DNA from 2 places in the Thalassospira sp. CA1 genome. Region 1 is predicted to be linked to the other one. Evidence: predicted binding sites of a transcription regulator. Region 1 holds the regulator's gene; the other holds the start of a gene.
The links. Region 1 encodes PhoB, which activates phosphate uptake and scavenging genes when phosphate is short. Its sites were predicted from a motif close to TNTCATAAAACTGTCA; they were not measured.
Positions count from the first base shown of each region.

Region 2: the regulator PhoB is predicted to act here: its motif matches at 4,712-4,727, upstream of AC5Q5A_RS16045 (RNA degradosome polyphosphate kinase).

Region 1 is NZ_JBZCIA010000001.1:639,278-648,783, reverse strand. Features, by position in the region: gene folB (dihydroneopterin aldolase) at 266-706, opposite strand; gene AC5Q5A_RS02930 (SDR family oxidoreductase) at 808-1,578, opposite strand; gene AC5Q5A_RS02925 (calcium/sodium antiporter) at 1,649-2,611, opposite strand; gene AC5Q5A_RS02920 (cation:proton antiporter domain-containing protein) at 2,878-4,626, shown strand; gene phoB (phosphate regulon transcriptional regulator PhoB) at 4,708-5,406, opposite strand; gene phoU (phosphate signaling complex protein PhoU) at 5,424-6,146, opposite strand; gene pstB (phosphate ABC transporter ATP-binding protein PstB) at 6,168-6,971, opposite strand; gene pstA (phosphate ABC transporter permease PstA) at 6,973-8,322, opposite strand; gene pstC (phosphate ABC transporter permease subunit PstC) at 8,315-9,506, opposite strand, start outside.
Region 2 is NZ_JBZCIA010000010.1:81,748-91,253, forward strand. Features, by position in the region: gene AC5Q5A_RS16020 (ArsR/SmtB family transcription factor) at 1-21, shown strand, start outside; gene AC5Q5A_RS16025 (EipB family protein) at 98-952, opposite strand; gene AC5Q5A_RS16030 (SPOR domain-containing protein) at 952-1,893, opposite strand; gene aspS (aspartate--tRNA ligase) at 2,057-3,844, opposite strand; gene AC5Q5A_RS16040 (SixA phosphatase family protein) at 4,101-4,637, opposite strand; gene AC5Q5A_RS16045 (RNA degradosome polyphosphate kinase) at 4,839-6,986, shown strand; gene ppx (exopolyphosphatase) at 7,013-8,494, shown strand; gene AC5Q5A_RS16055 (hypothetical protein) at 8,592-8,933, shown strand; gene AC5Q5A_RS16060 (DUF1835 domain-containing protein) at 8,933-9,506, shown strand, end outside.

The DNA.
Region 1 (9,506 bases):
CTTCCTGCACCCCTTGAGAGTCTTAACGTTCTATGAAGTGCACAATTATTGAGCAAAACAATCAAGTTATTGATTTTAAACAATAAAAATACTGTCAACGTGAAATCATTCGGTAATAGAGTCGTAAAAAATGAATATTTTCCTTTGAATCATATTCGCCAGATGCTTGTGAATAAGCGCCATAGCGATTCGCGCCAGAGGAATCACAGAGTCCCTTGGATTGGCCGTCTGGAAAAGTAAATTTTTTCGGGAAATCGCGTATCGATCAGCGCGCGATATTGTGGCGTTCGATTTCCACACCAACCGCAGCTGCATCTTCAAAAACGTCGAGCTTTTCAACCCTGACGATCACCTTGCGCACACGCGGGTCGGCAAGACACATGTCGGCGAGTTTTTCCCCAAGGGTTTCCACAAGGTTGGTGTGACCATCCTGGCAGATGCGGCGCGTGCCGACGACCAGATCCTCGTAGCTCAGCACGGTGGTGATATCATCATTCTGGACACCGTCGCCTTCGAGCACGGCAAGGTCGAGATTGATGCGCACGCGTTGCGGGGCTTCTTTTTCGTGTTCGTAAACACCGATGGAGGTGTGAATGATCATGTCACGCACGAAGACACGGCGCAGGTTGCCTGCACGATCTGCATGGGGCACATCGGCAAATGGCAATGTCGTAATTTTGGCATCCTGTTTAAGGCCTGCGGTCATATTCCGGTCTTCCTTGTGCTGCTTTCCTGTGCAGTTTGATCAACAGAACCACACATGTCCGGCCCGATGTCTGGCAGCGATTTAATGATCACTGCCGGGCATCATTCGTTGGGCGCATCTTCTTCGCCACTGGGCGCCCAATCGAGGTGCTGCCCGCCGTCAAGCGCTAACATTTGCCCGGTGATGGCCGGCGCGGCAAGGAAAAATCGAACCGCGTCGCAAATCTCTTGCGGGTTTGTCCCTATTTTCAGAGGTGTTTTTTCGCACTGCGCGTCGAAATCTTCCTGTGTTTGTCGGCTACTAGGCAGTGCCGGCCCCGGCCCGATGGCATTGACGCGAATTTTTGGTGCAAGGGCCAATGCCAGCGTCTGGGTCAGGGTCCAAAGCCCGGCTTTGGACAGGGTATAGGTCATGAAATGCGGGGTCAGGTTCCAGACACGCTGATCAATCAGGTTGAGGATCATGCCCTGACAGTTATCTGGCAGATGCTTTGCAAATTGCTGCGAGAGGATAAACGGCGCGCGCAAATTGGTTTCCATATGCAAATCCCAGCTTTCGCGGGTTGCGGTTTGCACATCATCAAATTCAAAGGTCGAGGCGTTATTGATCAGAACCCCGATCGGGCCAAGTTGCCTGGTCGCATCGGCAACCAATTGATGGGTTGCATCCTCGTTGGTCAGATCGGCCGAAACGACGCAGGCCTTTTGGCCAAGGTCGCGGACCTCGTTCGCGACAGCTTCGGCGTCTTGTTTCGAGCTGTTGCAATGAAGGGCAATGTCATAGCCGTTGCGCGCCAGATCCAGGGTCAATGCACGACCGATGCGTTTTGCCGCACCGGTGATCAGAACGGATTTCGGGAATTGACCTGTCATTGTTGCCTCGATCCTTCGCAAAGTGTGCGGACCGTCATGAGACAGACGGCCCGCGAACTGATTGAACTGACTATGCTACGACAAGTTGGAAGACATAGACCAGATAGGCAATCACGAATGCAACGCCGGTGATGCGCGAAATCTTGCGCATGGCATAGGCAACACCGAGCAAGCCCACGGTTACCGCCAGCATGATCCAGATGTCGGAGTTCATGATCTGTTCAGGCACCGGGATCGGTGCGATCAGCGACACACCGCCAATGATCACAAGCAGGTTCAACAGGTTCGAGCCAAACACATTGCCCAGCGCCACATCGGAATGCCCGCGGAAGGCGGCAACCACCGATGCAGCGAGTTCCGGAAGCGACGTGCCAAAGGCAACAAGGGTCAGGCCAATCACGGCTTCGGATACGCCAAACTGTCGGGCGACCGAGACCCCGCCTTCAACCAGCCATTCCGCGCCAAACATCAGCGCCACAATCCCGATGACAGTCGCGATGATCGGCCTGGTCCAGCCTTTGGGCTTTTCGCCGACTTCGTCGACTTCTTCCTCGTGCAGGTGGCTGGCCTCGCTTGGCGAATTTTTGTCGTGCTGATAGGTGAAGTACCAGATGGCCGCCAGCACACAAAGCATCACCGCCCCGGCCCAGCGTTCAATCACGCCAAACATGCAAAAGGCGATAAACAGGACCGTGCCCAGCAACATGGTGCCGCCATCGCGCACCACGGTGACCCGCGAGGCCGCAACGGGTTTAAGCAAGGCAACAGCACCCAAAATAAGCAGGATATTGGCAATGTTGGAGCCAACAACGTTGCCCATGGCGATATCGGCCGTGCCTTTGAGTGATGCATTGAGCGAGACGACAAATTCCGGTGCTGACGTGCCGGCGGCGACAATCGTCAGACCGACGATCACCTTGGAAACGCCCAGCAAAAGTGCAAGACCAACCGCCCCCCTTACGATGAATTCACCACCTGCTGTCAGCAATACAAGACCCGCGATGATCTGAAGATAGGGGATTAGCTGTTCCAAAATATCTGCTCGTTTCAAAAGCGATTAAACCGGCCCGTTGTCGGGCCCGCGGAAGATGGCATTTGGCAGCGCGAATGGCAAGTCATCAGGCGGTGACAATCGACACAGCACTTTATAGTGCGATTGGGCGGTGAATTTCGCCAATGCCGCAAATTTACCCACGACTGGCAGGGTTATTTTCGTTATCGTTGTAATCTCGTTATTTTCAGGCATTTAGGTCCTGATACCCATTGATTATTTGACCGCCTTCCGGAACGAATTTCGCCATGCATCACAGCGTCCTGTTTGAGCTGTTTCTTATTCTGACTGCCGCGATCATTGCGGTGCCGATTGCGCACAAGCTGCGTGCGAATTCGATCATCGGCTTTCTGATTGGCGGGTTCTTTATCGGGCCATTCGGCTTTGGCCTGATTTCCGAACGCGAAGACATTTCCACGGTTGCCGAACTGGGCGTGGTTTTCCTGCTGTTCATGATCGGGCTGGAGCTTTCGCGTGATCGTTTGCGCGTGATTGGCGGGCGGTTTGCCGGTCTGGGTGTTTTGCAAATTCTGGTGTCGATGGCAGCCCTTCTGGGGCTTCTGGTTGTCATGGAATTCCCGCTGCCGACGGCGTTGGTGATTGCAGGGGCGCTTGCGCTTTCATCGACCGCGATCATCCTCAAACAGCTTTCCGATGACAAGCAGCTCAATACCCGGTTTGGCCGTGCGGCCCTTGCCATTTTGTTATTGCAGGACGTGGCGGTTGGTCCGTTCCTGATCATGGTGCAGGCGGCAGGTGATGCTGGCACGGAAACCAGCCCGTGGATGAGCATCCTGCTTGGTTTTGGGTCGGTCGCGTTGTTGTTACTGGTCGGGCGCTATGTGTTGCCGCGCCTGTTTCGCTATATCGCGTCGCTTAAGAACCCGGAACTGTTTGCCATCGGCACGCTGTTTGTTGTGCTAGCCGCCAGCACATTGACCGAGGTTTCCGGGCTTTCGATGGCGCTGGGGGCGTTTATCGCCGGGGTGATGCTGGCCGAAACCGAGTTCCGCCATCAGATCGAAGCCGACATTTCACCGTTCCGCGGCGTGTTCCTGTCGCTGTTCTTTATGTCGGTGGGCATGTCGGTTGATGCCGACGTTGTGTATAACGAATTTGGCACCATCGTCATGTGGCTGGTGCTGTTGCTGGTGATCAAGACGGCGGTTTTGTTCGTTCTGGCGCGCGCGATCCGGTTTGAAACCGGCCTTGCCATCCGGGTGGCGATGAGCTTGGCCGCCGGCGGTGAATTTGCCTTTGTCATGTTTGCCCTGGCCGCCCAGAACGGCGCGGTGCCGCTTGAAATGGCAGCCATGCTGATCCCGGTGGTGGCGATTTCGATGGCGCTGACCCCGACCCTGATCAGCCTTGGTCACAAGATCGAGGAAAAGCTTCATCCCAAGGAAGAAGACCAGCTTGGCAAGATTGCCGAGGAGTCCGAGGGCATTCACCAGCATGTTCTGGTGATCGGAAGCGGCCGCGTTGGCAGGGTTCTGGCCCGGTTGCTCAAGACGCGCAATATTCCGTTCCTGGTGCTTGATAGTGATGCACAGCAGGTTTCACGCGGGCGGGCGGAAGGCCTTCCGGTTTACTTTGCCGACGGGTCCAGACCGGAAACTTTCCGGGCGGCACACACCGATGAGGCAAAAATTGCGGTTGTTGCCATGGGGAACCCGCATGCGACCGAGAAGACGGTCGCCCTTTTGCGCCAGCATTACCCGCATCTGAAGATCTTTGCCCGCGCGCAGGACATCACCCATATCGGGCCGCTGTCGCGCCACGGGGCGGATGCCGCCATCCCGGAAGTTCTGGAAACCGGGTTGCGGTTATCCGATCATGTTTTGGCCGCGTGCGATGTGCCGCAGGAAGATATTGATGCCGAAATCGCCAAATTCCGCCGTGCGGACATGCTTTTGATGAACGAACTGGCGCCGCGCCCGCAGCGCAAACCGTCAGGGTCGGAGAATGCAGACAAACCGGCGAAGAAAGAAACCTGAAGACGTTACGCCCTTAAAACAAAAACCCCCGCTGCAACCTGCAACGGGGGTTTTTTTAATTGGATCGGGCTCTAAACCGGCTTAGGCCGCGGTTTCAGAGTCCAGTGCATAGCCCGCGGCACGGACAGTGCGGATGATATCGCGGGTGCCCTTGACGTCATTGAGCGCCTTGCGCAGGCGACGGATATGAACGTCGACGGTGCGGGTTTCGACATAGATATTCGGGCCCCAAACCGCGTTAAGCAACTGTTCGCGCGAGAAAACCCGTCCCGGATGTTCGAGGAAATAGCGCAGCAGACGAAACTCGGTCGGGCCAAGATGGATCGATTTTCCATTGCGGCTGACCCGGTGGGCGGCGAGATCCATTTCGATGTCGGAATAGATCAACTGCCCTTGTGGTTGCGCCGGACCGGACCGGCGCAAAAGTGCGCGGATACGGGCCAGAAGCTCGCCAATGGCAAACGGCTTGGTGACATAGTCATCAGCGCCGGTATCAAGACCGCGGATGCGGTCACCCTCTTCGCCACGTGCAGTCACCATGATCACCGGCAAATCGCGGCTTTCAGGCTTGCGGCGGATCTGACGGCAGACCTCGATCCCCGACATTACCGGCAACATCCAGTCGAGCAAAACCAGATCGACATGGGTTTCAGCCAGAATTTTCAACGCTTCGTCACCGTCACCGGCTTCGACAACCTGCATCCCCTCGCGTTCGAGGTTGTAGCGCAACATGGTTACGATTGCTGCCTCGTCCTCGACGATAAGAACCGTTGGGTCCATCTTCCTATGCTCCCGTGTCAGTCATTCGGTTCGACAACAGCGAAGTTCGCTGCGTCGTTTTTTGGCCGGTCAATTCCCGGCAGGTCTTCGCCCTTGATCCGGTAATAGATCGTTTCGGCGATATTGGTTGCGTGATCACCGATACGTTCGATGTTCTTGGCAATGAACAACAGATGGGTCGATGCGGTAATGTTGCGCGGATCTTCCATCATGTAGGTCAGCAATTCGCGGAACAGCGAATTGTACATATCGTCGACTTCCTGATCGCGTTCCCAGACCCGGTGGGCCTTTTCGGCGTCGCTTTCGATATAGGCATCCAGGACATCCTTGATGATTTCCTGGGCCAGTTTGGCCATGTTCGGGATCGCCTGAACCGGGCGGATCGGCGGGATCTGATTAAGCACCTGCGCGCGTTTGGCGATGTTCTTGGCAAGATCACCAATGCGTTCAAGATCGTTTGACAGCTTAAGGGCCGTCACCACCTGACGCAGGTCATCTGCCATCGGCTGACGCAGGGCCAGAAGACGGACGGCAAAGTCCTGGACTTCCTGTTCGAGCACGTCAATGCGCTGATCGGACAGGATGACTTTCTCGGCCAGTTCGGAATCGCGTTTGACGATGGATCTGATCGAGGAAATAAGCTGGCTTTCGGCAAGCCCGCCCATTTGCGAAATGATGTTGTTCAGACGGGTGAGTTCCTCGTCGAACGAACTTACGATATGGGTATGTTCATCAGCCATTTATGCCTACTCCTGGCTCGCTTAACCGAAGCGGCCGGTAATGTAACCCTTGGTGCGTTCGTCCTTCGGGTTGGTAAAGATCTGATCGGTTTCACCGACTTCAACCAGCCTTCCAAGGTGGAAGAACGCGGTGCGCTGCGACACACGGGCGGCCTGCTGCATGGAGTGGGTCACGATCACGATCGTGTAGTTCGAACGCAACTCGTCTATCAGTTCCTCGACCTTGGCGGTCGCAATCGGATCAAGGGCCGAGCACGGCTCATCCATCAGGATGACTTCCGGGCTGACGGCAACCGCGCGTGCAATGCAAAGGCGCTGCTGCTGACCACCGGAAAGACCGGTTGCCGGCGATTGCAGGCGATCTTTGACTTCTTTCAGAAGACCGGCACGTTCGAGCGAGGTCATGACGATTTCATCAAGCTCATCACGCGAATTGACCAGACCATGAATGCGCGGGCCATAGGCCACGTTGTCATAGATCGATTTCGGGAACGGGTTGGGTTTCTGGAACACCATGCCGATGCGCGCGCGCAACTGAACCACGTCGATCCGCTTGTCATAGATGTCGCGACCATCCAGGGTAACGTCACCTTTGATCGTCACACCGTCAATGGTGTCATTCATCCGGTTCAGGCAGCGCAGGAAGGTGGATTTACCACAGCCCGACGGACCAATCAGTGCGGTTACCTGCTGTTCGGGGATATCAAGGTTGACCTCATAGAGGGCCTGATTGTCGCTATAGAAAAGATCGAGCTTGCGCGCGGTCATTTTCGGTTTTTCGACCGACGGCTCCGCCGTCATTGCGCTCTGGGATACAGCAGCCATTTTACCACTTCCGTTCAAATTTTTTGCGCAGATACACAGCCAGTCCATTCATCAGGACAAGGAAGGCCAGCAACACCATAATCGCTGCCGAGGTTTTCTCGACAAAGGCACGTTCCGGGCTGTCTGCCCACAGATAGATCTGGACCGGCAGAACCGTTGCCGGGTCAAGCGCCCCGCCCGGGATATCAACAATAAAGGCCACCATCCCGATCATCAGAAGCGGTGCAGTTTCCCCCAATGCCTGTGCCATACCAATGATCGTGCCGGTCAGAATGCCCGGCATGGCGAGCGGCAAGACATGGTGGGTGACGGTCTGAACCGGTGATGCACCAAGGCCAAGGGCGGCCTGACGGATCGACGGCGGCACCGCCTTGATCGCCGCACGCGATGCGATGATGATCGTCGGCAAAGTCATCAGCGCCAGCGTCAAACCACCGACAACCGGGGCCGAGCGCGGCAAATGCATGACATTGAGATAGACCTCAAGCCCCAGCAGACCAAACACGATGGACGGGACTGCGGCCAGGTTGTTGATGTTGACTTCAACAATCTGGGTGAAGCGGTTCTTGGGCGCGAATTCTTCGAGATAGATCGCCGCCAGAACCCCAATCGGGAAGGACAATGCCAAAGTCACAAGCAGGGTATAGAACGAGCCAACAGCCGCGCCCCAGATACCGGCAAGTTCCGGTTCGCGGGAATCGCCACTGGTAAAGAAGCGGGTGTGGAACTGTTTTTCCACCGCACCGTCAGCCACCAGTTCGTTATACCAAGCGACTTCCTTGTCATTGAGGCGACGGTCACCTTCGTCAACGGTGGGATCGATATAGCCCTTGTTGAGCATGTCGAAATCATCACCGGAAATCAGCCAAATGGTGCGCGTTTGGCCAATCAGGCTCGGATTTTCGAGAACCCGTTCGCGCAGATCATAAGATGCGCCGCCTGAAACGATGCCATAGAGATCACGTTTGTCACTGCGCGAGGTCACATCCGGGAACCGATCACGCAGCGCCTGTTTGATCAGAGCATCAAAGTTCGCGCGCCCGATCACGTCGGGATCGCCGGTCCGTTCCGGATCGATCACAGCCGGATCAAAGGTCACTTCGAGCTGGACATAGGTCTGGTAAAAGGCGCTGTAGCCTTTTGATCCGATTGAGAATGCCAGCGTGCAGAGCGCCAGAAGCGCGATACCAATCGCAATCAGACCATAGATTTTAAAGCGGCGTTCGGCGGCGTAACGTTTTTTGATGTTACGGGAGATTTTCGGGCTGTCCCAGTCAACCGGCTTGCGCAGATTGTCCGAGATCACCTTGGCCGCAGCTCTGTCTTCCATAAGAGATGCCATATCAGTCATATTTCTCGCGATACTTCTGAACAACCTTAAGGGCAAATACGTTCAGGCCCAAGGTGACAAGGAAAAGAACCAGCCCCAACGCGAAGGCCGAGAGGGTTTTTGCACTGTCGAACTCCTGGTCGCCGACCAGAAGCGTCACGATCTGCACGGTAACGGTTGTCACAGCCTGCAGCGGGTTCACCGTCATGTTCGCGGCAAGACCAGCGGCCATGACAACAATCATGGTTTCACCAATTGCACGCGAAACGGCCAACAGAACCGCACCGACGATGCCCGGAAGGGCGGCAGGGAAAATCACCTGCCGGATGGTTTCCGATTTTGTGGCCCCCAGTGCATAGGATCCGTCACGCAGCGATTTGGGTACCTGCGACATCACGTCATCGGACAGCGAAGAGACAAACGGGATGATCATGATCCCCATGACAAGTCCGGCTGCCAGCGCACTTTCCGAACTGACATCAAGGCCAAGGATGGCACCGTTATCGCGCAGGAACGGGGCGACAGTTAGGGCGGCAAAAAAGCCATAGACAACCGTCGGAACCCCCGCAAGAATTTCAAGGGCCGGTTTGGCCACGGCGCGGAATTTCGGCGCGGCATATTCACCCATATAGATGGCCGAAAACAAACCGACCGGCACCGCCACACACATGGCAATCAGCGTAATCAGCAAGGTACCGACAAACAGCGGAATCATGCCAAACGCCCCCTCGGACGCCACCTGATCGGCACGGATCGCGGTTTGCGGGCTCCATTCCAGACCAAACAGGAAGTCGAGCGGGTTGATCTTGCTAAAGAAATGCAGGGTTTCGAACATCAGTGAAAACACGATGCCGACCGTTGAAAGGATCGCAATCGCCGAACAGACAATCATGATCGCGCGCGAGATGCGTTCAACATTGTTGCGCGCGCGCATATCCGCTTCAATCCGTCGATAGGACAGGACAAGACCGACAAGCGCAACCGACAGCATGACAACCACCAGCGCCGCATTGGCGATGGTTTGCAAATTGGCGAGTCTGCGCCCGGCATCAACAATTTCCGGCGACACGGTGAGATGTTCACCGCCACCGGCGGCGATCTGGGAAATGCTGTTGAGCGCCAGCGACAGACGACCGGAGTCCCCAACTACTTCCTGCGGCAGGTCCGACACGATCAGGGCTTCAATCACCGAGCCCTGGAAGATG
Region 2 (9,506 bases), on a different contig from region 1:
CGCAATTCTGCTGCTGCGTAAAACACCCGGGCACTCCCCACTAAAAAAGCCTGCCTTTTTTAGGCAGGCTTTTTTACGTCTGGATTTTAAAATCTGTCTATTGCGATCCGCATTCCGGCAGCGGCAGCTTGGTGACCTTGTCAAGGGTTCCCAGAACTTCAAACTCGCCATAGTCAAATCGCATACCATGCGCGACACCGTTATCACCAAAATCAACCGCCATCTCGGTTGACGGGCCGTTTTCCGCCGCCCCGATCGGATAAAATGCCAGGTTCATGCGATGGAACGCACCGCGCGCAATCGCATCGGGATCGTTGGCGGTATTATCGGCATCCTTGCTGCCTGAAATCACCACAGCCACCCGGTTGGTCGGGGTATCGCCGCTGCCATCAAACACCAGATCATTGGCAAACCGCACCCCGTCTTTCGCACGTTTCAGCAACACCAGCGAATGCTGGGTCGGGAACATGGCATTGGCCGGAAGCTCCTCCTCGACCTCGACCGGGATTTCGTAACTGACCTTGACCATATCGTCCTTGCGGACCGCCTTGCCGACGATCTCGTCGACCTTGGTGCCATCAAGATAATCACGCATGCGGAAACGATATTCCGTGCCGTCGAAATCTTCCCACTGGGTCATGGAATAGGCCGAATTGATCGGCGTGCCTTCGCTGCCCTGAAGGATCATGATCTGCTGCATTTCCGTGACCCAACCATCGCACATCTTCTCAAAGCGATAGCCAAGCACACCGGACGCATCAACGATCGAGCTGCCCTGTTCGGCATGGCTCAGCTTGAAGTGATATTCCGCCACATGCGGCACGATGGCATCTTCGATGCCCGTCACATTACCAGCCTGCGCGGCACAGCCACCAAGACCCAAACAAAAGATCAGCGTTCCTTTAAGGGAACGCTGACGTTGCTTAATCTCTGAAAAAAATCCAGACAACATCACTCTCCGGTGGCGCCAACTCCGACAATCCAGGGATCTTTAACCCCCTTTTTGGCAGCAAGAAGGCGCAAATCATGTGCGTGTTCTGCCGAAAGCGGCCCGACCGCAACACGAAGATACGGCTTGCCCTTGACCTCGGCATTCAAAAGGCGCGGCTGGTATTCCTTATAAAGGCCCAGCGCCCTGTTGGCACGCGCTTCATCTGCAAAGCTTGCCAATACCACATAATCACCGGGCAGCGGCGCGGCAAGGTCATCCCCTGCAAGGGCCTCCCCGTCAAGTGCTGCATCCACCGGTTTGACCACCACATCATCCCCGTCACCCATAACCGCCGGATCGACCAATGCGGCAGTAACGGTTTCCTGTGGCGCGGCAATTTCGGCTGCCGGTTCATCACTGACATAACCTGCAACGGCGGCATCCGCCTCGACCTGCGGGTCGATCGGGCCAAGGTCACTGCGATCAACGGCAACGTCTTCGACTTCGATCTGATCGCGTGCAGAGGCAACCTCAACCGCATCAACCGCATCTTCAGGCGTCTTTTTCGGGGTCAGTGGCGGCAGGTTGGTGGTGACAATCGCGTTGGATTTGAGCGCCGTCGCACTCGGGCGTGACCAGTCTTCTGCCGGGGCATTCACCGCATAGATTTCCGGGCGGGCAACGCGCAGTTCCTGTTTGATCTCAGGCTCGCCCATCACGGCAAGGGCTGCGGCCTCTTCGGCCAGGATGGTTTCGTCGTCCTTGCAGATGGTCTGTTCGAGAAGCGGGCGATGCAGCGCGCAATCGCGCTCGGCAACGAAAGAAACCGCATGGTCGGTTGTGCTTTTGCCGGTCGACACATAGCTGATCAAATCACCGGCAAGCTTTGCCACCGTCAACTCAATCGGACCACCGCACGCGCCAAGCGCCAAAGGTGCCGCCACCACAAGAATTTTTCTCAACAGGCCATCCCCCGAAGGATCGAATTTGCTTTTCCTCCGCTACAGTGGCCCAATGGCGGTTAATATTAGGTAACGATTGCCAATAGATTTCCCCAAAAGAAAACGGCCCGGAAAGCTCCGGGCCGTCTGTATCTTCAGCATTTCGGGCAAGGCCCCGAACACATCAGTCTTTTTTCGCTTTCGGCGGCAGCTGCACACGCAGGTGCAATTCTTTAAGCTGCCTGTCATCGACCTCTGCCGGCGCATTCATCATCAGATCCTGTGCCTGCTGGTTCAGCGGGAAGGCAATGACTTCGCGAATGTTCGGCTCATCAGCCAGCAACATGACGATACGGTCAACACCCGGGGCCGAACCACCGTGCGGCGGTGCGCCGAATTTGAACGCGTTGATCATGCCGCCAAAGCGGTCATCGACAACGTCCTTGCCATAACCGGCAATTTCGAACGCCTTGTACATGATGTCCGGGCGATGGTTACGAATGGCACCCGATGACAGCTCGATACCGTTACAAACGATGTCATACTGCCACGCCTTGATATCAAGCGGGTTCATGTTTTCCAACGCGTCCAGACCACCTTGGGGCATCGAGAACGGGTTGTGGCTGAATTCGATCTTGCCGTCATCGTCTTCCTCATACATCGGGAAGTCAACAATCCAGCAGAACTTGAACATGCCTTCTTCGCGCAGTTCCAGCTCGTCACAAACCTTGTCACGGACCTTACCGGCGAACTTGGCCGCGGCCAGTTCCTTGTCACAGGCAAAGAACACCGCATCGCCATTGGCAACACCGGTGATTTCCTTGATCTGTGCAATACGGCCGGCATCAAGGTTCTTGGCAATCGGGCCTTTTGCTTCGCCGTCTTCACCGTAAACGATGTAACCAAGACCAGCCGCACCTTCATCACGTGCCCAGTTGTTGAGCTTGTCAAAGAAGCTGCGCGGGCGCGATGCAGCACCGGTTGCCGGGATCGCACGCACAACCGAACCTTTTTCGATGTTCGATGCAAAGATGCCAAAGCTCGATCCGCGGAACGGCTCGGTAACGTCCGAAATGATCAGCGGGTTACGCAGGTCCGGCTTGTCGGATCCATATTTCGCCATCGATTCATCAAACGGAATGCGCGGGAACGGATACGGGGTCACATCACGACCACCGCCGAACTCGACAAAGATGTCATGCAGAACCGGCTCGATTGCGGCAAACACGTCGTCCTGGGTGGCAAAGGCCATCTCGAAGTCGAGCTGGTAAAACTCACCCGGCGAACGGTCGGCACGTGCATCTTCATCGCGGAAGCACGGTGCAATCTGGAAATATTTGTCAAAGCCCGAAACCATCAGCAGCTGCTTGAACTGCTGCGGTGCCTGCGGCAGGGCATAAAACTTGCCCGGATGCATACGCGACGGCACCAGGAAGTCACGTGCGCCTTCCGGCGAACTTGCGGTCAGGATCGGCGTCTGGATTTCAAGGAAGCCCTGCGCAGTCATTTTCTGACGCATGGCCGAAATCACCTGCGAACGCAGAACGATGTTCTTGTGCACGCTCTCGCGACGCAGATCGAGATAACGGTGACGCAGGCGAACTTCCTCGCCGTATTCGACATCGCCAAACACCGGCATCGGCAGAACTTCGGCCGAAGACTGAACCTCGATGTTCGATGCATAAACTTCGATCTCGCCGGTCGGCAAGTTGGGGTTGATGGTCTCGGCGGTACGTTTGACAACCTTGCCATCGACCGTGATCACGCTTTCAGCACGCGCTTTATCAAGCGTCTCGAACAGCGGGCTCGAAATATCGATCACGACCTGGGTGATGCCGTAATGGTCGCGCAGGTCAACGAACAGAAGGTTGCCGTGGTCACGTTTACGGTGAATCCAGCCAGACAGGCGAACTTCCGCATCGGCGTCAGTCGCGCGCAGCGCATTACAGTTATGAGAGCGAAAAGGATGCATTGTCATTCCAGGTTGCTTTGTATTTTGGGCCGCAAATTTGGCCGCAAAGGTGCATGCCAGACCCGCGCTGTCAAACAAAAAACGCACCACAACATGCCCGCCAACCAGTGATTCATGGCGCTTATGTGTGATGTTCCCCTGCCCAACCGGCGCGGTATCTCAAAATTTCAGCGGTATAAAACGCGCAGACAGGCCCTTCGTCAAGTGCCAGTAACGCAGACCAGCTAACGCACACCAGCTAATGCAGATCAGCAAGTCATTCCGCGCTGATCTTGATCGCCTGAAGATCCTTGACCTTGATAAAGTCGATCAGCCGTCCGCTGCCCGGTGTGATTTCACCCCAGTGATCAACATCGAACTCGAAATGCGCAAGCCCGCAGGTCGGGTATTTGCGCGCCATGATCTCGCGGGCCTCATTATTGCCACCGCCATACAGCGACTGGGCAAAAATCTCGATCCCCGGGTTATGGCCGATGAACATCACATGCTTGGCGTCTTCATGGGTGTGATGCAGGCTTTCAAGCAACACCCGCTCGCTGGCCATATACAGATCTTCGTTATAGATCACATCGGCATCGGTTGCGAAATCCCGCCCCAACAGACCAAGTGTCTGCACCGCGCGTGCCGCCGTCGAACACCAGATCAGGTCCGGCACCAGTTCATGCTGACGCAGATAGCGGCCCATAAAGGGCGCTGCCTTTTCACCACGACGGTTCAGTTCGCGGTCATGGTCGGCCCGACCCGGATCCGCCCAGCTTGATTTGGCATGCCGAAGCAACAACAGCGTTTTCATGTCTTCGTGTCTTAAGCAGTCGCGAACGATGATCAAACGGTGTTCTTCCATGCCATATCACACGCCGTGACGCCATTATAAAAACTGACACATAAATTTAAGAAAATTGCACCCACCCAAGCAGTTATCCTATACTCCATTTGCAACCGGGAACTGTCGCATAAGTTCAAGGACGTTCCCTCAATCCGCAGGAGGCATAGCGTGACACACGCCGCTGCAGTTCAGTCAAGCGCGATCACCATTGATTCGGAAAGCCGCTTCATTAACCGCGAATTATCGTGGCTGGCATTCAACAATCGCGTTCTTGAAGAGGCCCAAAATACCGGCCACCCGCTGCTTGAAAGACTGCGTTTCCTGTCGATTTCGGCCAGCAATCTTGATGAATTCTATATGGTTCGCGTCGCCGGCCTCGTTGGGCAGGTCCGCGCCGGCATGACCAAGGTCAGTCAGGATGGCATGAGCCCGTCCGAACAGCTGCGCGCCATTACCTTTGATGCCAACCAGTTGATGCAGGATCAGCAACGCGTCTGGCGCCAACTCAGCAGCGAGATGGAAAAACAGGGCATCTCGGTCATTGATCAGGGCGACCTGACCCAGACCGACCGCAAATGGCTGGATGGCTATTTCACGCGCGAAATCTTCCCGACTCTGACCCCGCTTGCCATTGATCCGTCGCACCCCTTCCCGTTCATTCCCAACCTTGGCTTTGCTATCGTCATGCAGCTGTTTGATCCGGCGGACGGGCATAATATGCGCGGGCTTATTCCGGTACCGCAAAAAATCGGCCGGTTCCTCCGCCTGCCGGGCCGCAATGAACGTTATCTTCCGGTCGAACAGGCGATCTTGCTCTATCTTGGCAAGCTGTTCCCGGGCTTTGATATGATCGAACACGGTTTCTTCCGCGTCATCCGGGACTCGGACGTTGAAATCGAAGAAGAAGCCGAAGATCTGGTGCGCGTTTTCAAAACCGCACTGAAACGTCGCCGTCGCGGCAGCATCATCCGCCTTAAGGTCAACGCGGCGATGCCCGAAGACCTGCTTGATTTCGTCATTGATGAACTTGATGTCGCACTGGAAGAAGTCGTCAAGGTCGATGGCCTGCTCGGCGTTGTCGATGTCAAACAGCTGATCGATTCCGATCTACATCATGACTTGCTGTTCTCGCCCTATGCCGCACGTTATCCGGAACGGGTGCGTGACTTTGGCGGCGATTGCTTTGCCGCGATCAGCAAAAAGGATCTTGTGGTTCATCACCCGTTCGAAGATTTCGACGTGGTGGTGCAGTTCCTGCTTCAGGCCGCCCGTGACCCGGATGTGGTCACCATCAAACAGACCCTGTATCGCACCTCGGAAAACAGCCCGATCGTCAAGGCGCTGATTGCCGCGGCCGAGGCAGGCAAATCCGTCACCGCCATGGTCGAACTGAAAGCCCGCTTTGACGAAGAAGCCAACCTGCGCTGGGCGGCTGACCTTGAACGTGCCGGCTGTCAGGTGGTCTATGGTTTCCTTGATTGGAAAACGCACGCCAAGGTGTCGCTGGTGGTCCGCCGTGAAACCCACGGCCTTAAGACCTACACCCACTTCGGGACCGGCAACTATCACCCGATCACGGCCAAGTTCTATACCGATATCTCGTTCTTCTCGTGCGATCCGGCACTCGGGCGCGATGCGGCCAGCATCTTTAACTTCATGACCGGCTATGCCACCCCGCGCTCGCTTGAAAAAATCGCGATTGCCCCGCATACCCTGCGCCCGACCCTGCTCACCCACATCGATCAGGAGATCGAGAACTGCAAGGCCGGCAAGCCTTCTGGCATCTGGGCCAAGATGAACAGCCTGGTCGACCCGGTGGTGATTGATGCGCTTTATCGCGCAAGTCAGGTTGGCGTTCATATCGAATTGATCGTGCGGGGTATTTGCTGCCTGCGTCCTGGGGTTCCGGGCCTGTCGGAAAACATTCGCGTCAAATCGATTGTCGGCCGGTTCCTTGAACACTCGCGCATTGTTGTCTTTGCCAACGGGGCGAAGCTTCCGTCGCGCAAGGCCAAGGCGTTTATTTCATCCGCCGACTGGATGCCGCGCAACCTGAACCGCCGTGTTGAAACCCTGGTTCCGGTTGAAAATCCGACCTGTCAGCAACAGATTGTTGAACAGATCATGATTGCCAACCTGAAAGACACTGCACAAGCATGGCATCTGCAGCCGGACGGCTCTTATGAACGCTGCGAGGCCGATGAAAACGCATTTTCGTCGCACAAGTATTTCATGACCAACCCGTCACTTTCGGGCCGCGGAAGTGCGCTGGATCAAGCCGACCCGAATGTTCCCGTGCTACAGCTTGACGACTAAAGACGACCAACAGGTGCCAACATCTTATGCTGACTGACCAACGGGCTTCCAACCGCATCGCGATCATAGATGTTGGCTCCAACTCTGTGCGGCTTGTCATTTTTGATGGCATGACCCGCGCACCGATGCCGATCTTCAATGAAAAGGTCATGTGCGGCCTTGGCCGTGACCCAGAAAACACCGGTCGCCTCAATCCCGAGGGGGTGGAGCTTGCCGTGGTTGCCATGCACCGCTTTGCCAAGCTGTTGCGTGCGATGAAAGTCACCCATGTCGATGTACTGGCCACCGCTGCTGTGCGCGCTGCCAGCGACGGCAAGGAGTTCTGTGATCGCGTGGCATCGGAAACCGGTCTTACGGTCAAGGTGATTGACGGCCTTGAAGAAGCCCGCCTGTCGGCCCTTGGCATCATTTCCGGTGATCCGATGGCATCGGGCATCATGGGCGATATCGGCGGCGGGTCGCTGGAACTGGTTTTACTTGATCAGGGCGAGATCAAAAAACGTGTCAGTCTGCCCTTGGGTGCGATGCGCCTGCATACAGTCTTTGGCTCTGACCGGGCCCGTCTGACGGCTGAAATAAATCAGCACCTTGATACGGTCGATTGGCTGGCAGAGGGCAAGGGCCAACAGCTTTATGCCGTCGGCGGCTCCTGGCGATCAATTGCCAAGCTGTTCATTGCCCAGGAAAACTACCCGATTTCGGTTGTGCATAATCTTGCCATGCCGCAATCGGAAATGGCCGAACTGACCCATATCATTTCCCAGCAAAGCCGGGTATCGCTTGAAAAGATCGGCGGTGTGTCCAAACGTCGTATCGACAGCCTGCCGCATGCGTCGCTTGTCATGAACATGCTGATGACCCGCATGCAGCCAAAGGAAGTTGTCTTTTCAGGCCACGGGCTTCGCGAAGGTTGGATGTATGAAGTCCTGCCCGAAGATCTGCGTCAACGCGACCCGGTCCTTGAAGCCTGCTTCAGCTTTGCCGAAGACGGCGAACGTTTCCATCAGCACGGCGAAGAAGTCGCCCAGTGGTGTGCGCCGATCTTTTCCGAACTGCCGGTCAATATCGAACGGCTGCGTTTGGCCGCCTGTATCATCGGTGATATCGGCTGGAACGAACATCCCGATTACCGCGCAGAACAAAGCTATAACCGCATTCTGCGCCATCCCTATATCGACCTTAATCACCATGACCGCGTGTTCCTCGCCTACACCATCGGCTCGCGCTATACCGGCAATTTCAAGGGTGATGAGGCCAGCGACCGCATCCTCAGCGACGAGGACCGCCTGACGGGCCGTTTGTTTGGCCATGTCATTCGCCTGGGCCATACGCTGTCTGGCGGGGTCGAAGGCATCCTGCCGCAAACGCAATTGCTGCTCGAAGATGGCAAGCTGATCTTGCAATTCGAAAAGCAGGCATCGGCCCTGTATGGCGAAGTCGTTGAACAGCGTCTGTCGAAACTGGCCAAGCTGATGAACCGCGAAAGTGTTGTCCGCCTCGCCGAATAGAGTTCAGACGCGCACAATCAGACCGCGCATTTTATTGACGCCCCACACCAAAACCGGCACGATTATCGATCTCTTTTCTGATCAGGAGTGCCGTGTCATGACCGACACCAAACAGCCATCCGATCACACCGCGCGTGACATCGTCGGCGCACTGGCACATATGTCGTTTCAAACGCTTTGTCAGGAAATAACCGTTCTGCCAGATACCGACGACGACATTGAAAAGCTTCGCGCTGCGGCCCGTGATGATGAGAAATCACTGATTGACCTTCTGATTGCGCTGAGGTCTGCCCGACTTGGTGACATTGCCCCCTTGTTTGCCAATCCGGACGACGATCCGGCCAATGCCAAAATCGCCGCATCCGATGTGCCCGACAACATGCTCTCATTGCTAAGTGCCCTTCGGGCGAGCACGGGCGTCCCGATCCCAGGCGAATAATGAAACCGCTCGACACCCAAGCCACGCTGCATGTCCGTTGCGGATCCGATATCCGCGATGGCCTCAAGCAGGCAGGCTTCATCGGCGATTTTCTGGAATTCTCCGATCCGTTTTGTCAGGGCCCGGTGCCCGATCTGCCGCGCGATGCCTTCATCGAAACCCGTGCGGCCTTTATTGCCGGTGCTTACGACCTGCCAAGTGATGAAGCACTTGAACGCCTCAGGCGCGAATATGACGCGCTGGGTCGCCTTGGGCAGTATGACCATGTCGTGCTCTGGTTCGAACATGACAGCTACGATCAGCTGATTCTGGCCTTTCTGATGGATGCCATCGCCACCATCCAGCCCGAAACCAACATCGACGTCATCTCCGTCAATCACCCGCCCGCGTCCGAAACCATCGACCGCTTCATCGGTCTTGGCCAACTCTCCACCGATGGTCTGATCTGGTGCTGGAACACTCAACGCCAGCCGCTTAACAGCGACATGCTTACATTTGGCAGCAAAGTCTGGAAGGCACTGCGTCAAGACACCCCGAAAGATCTCCAAACACTTGCGGAAATATCCAGCGCGC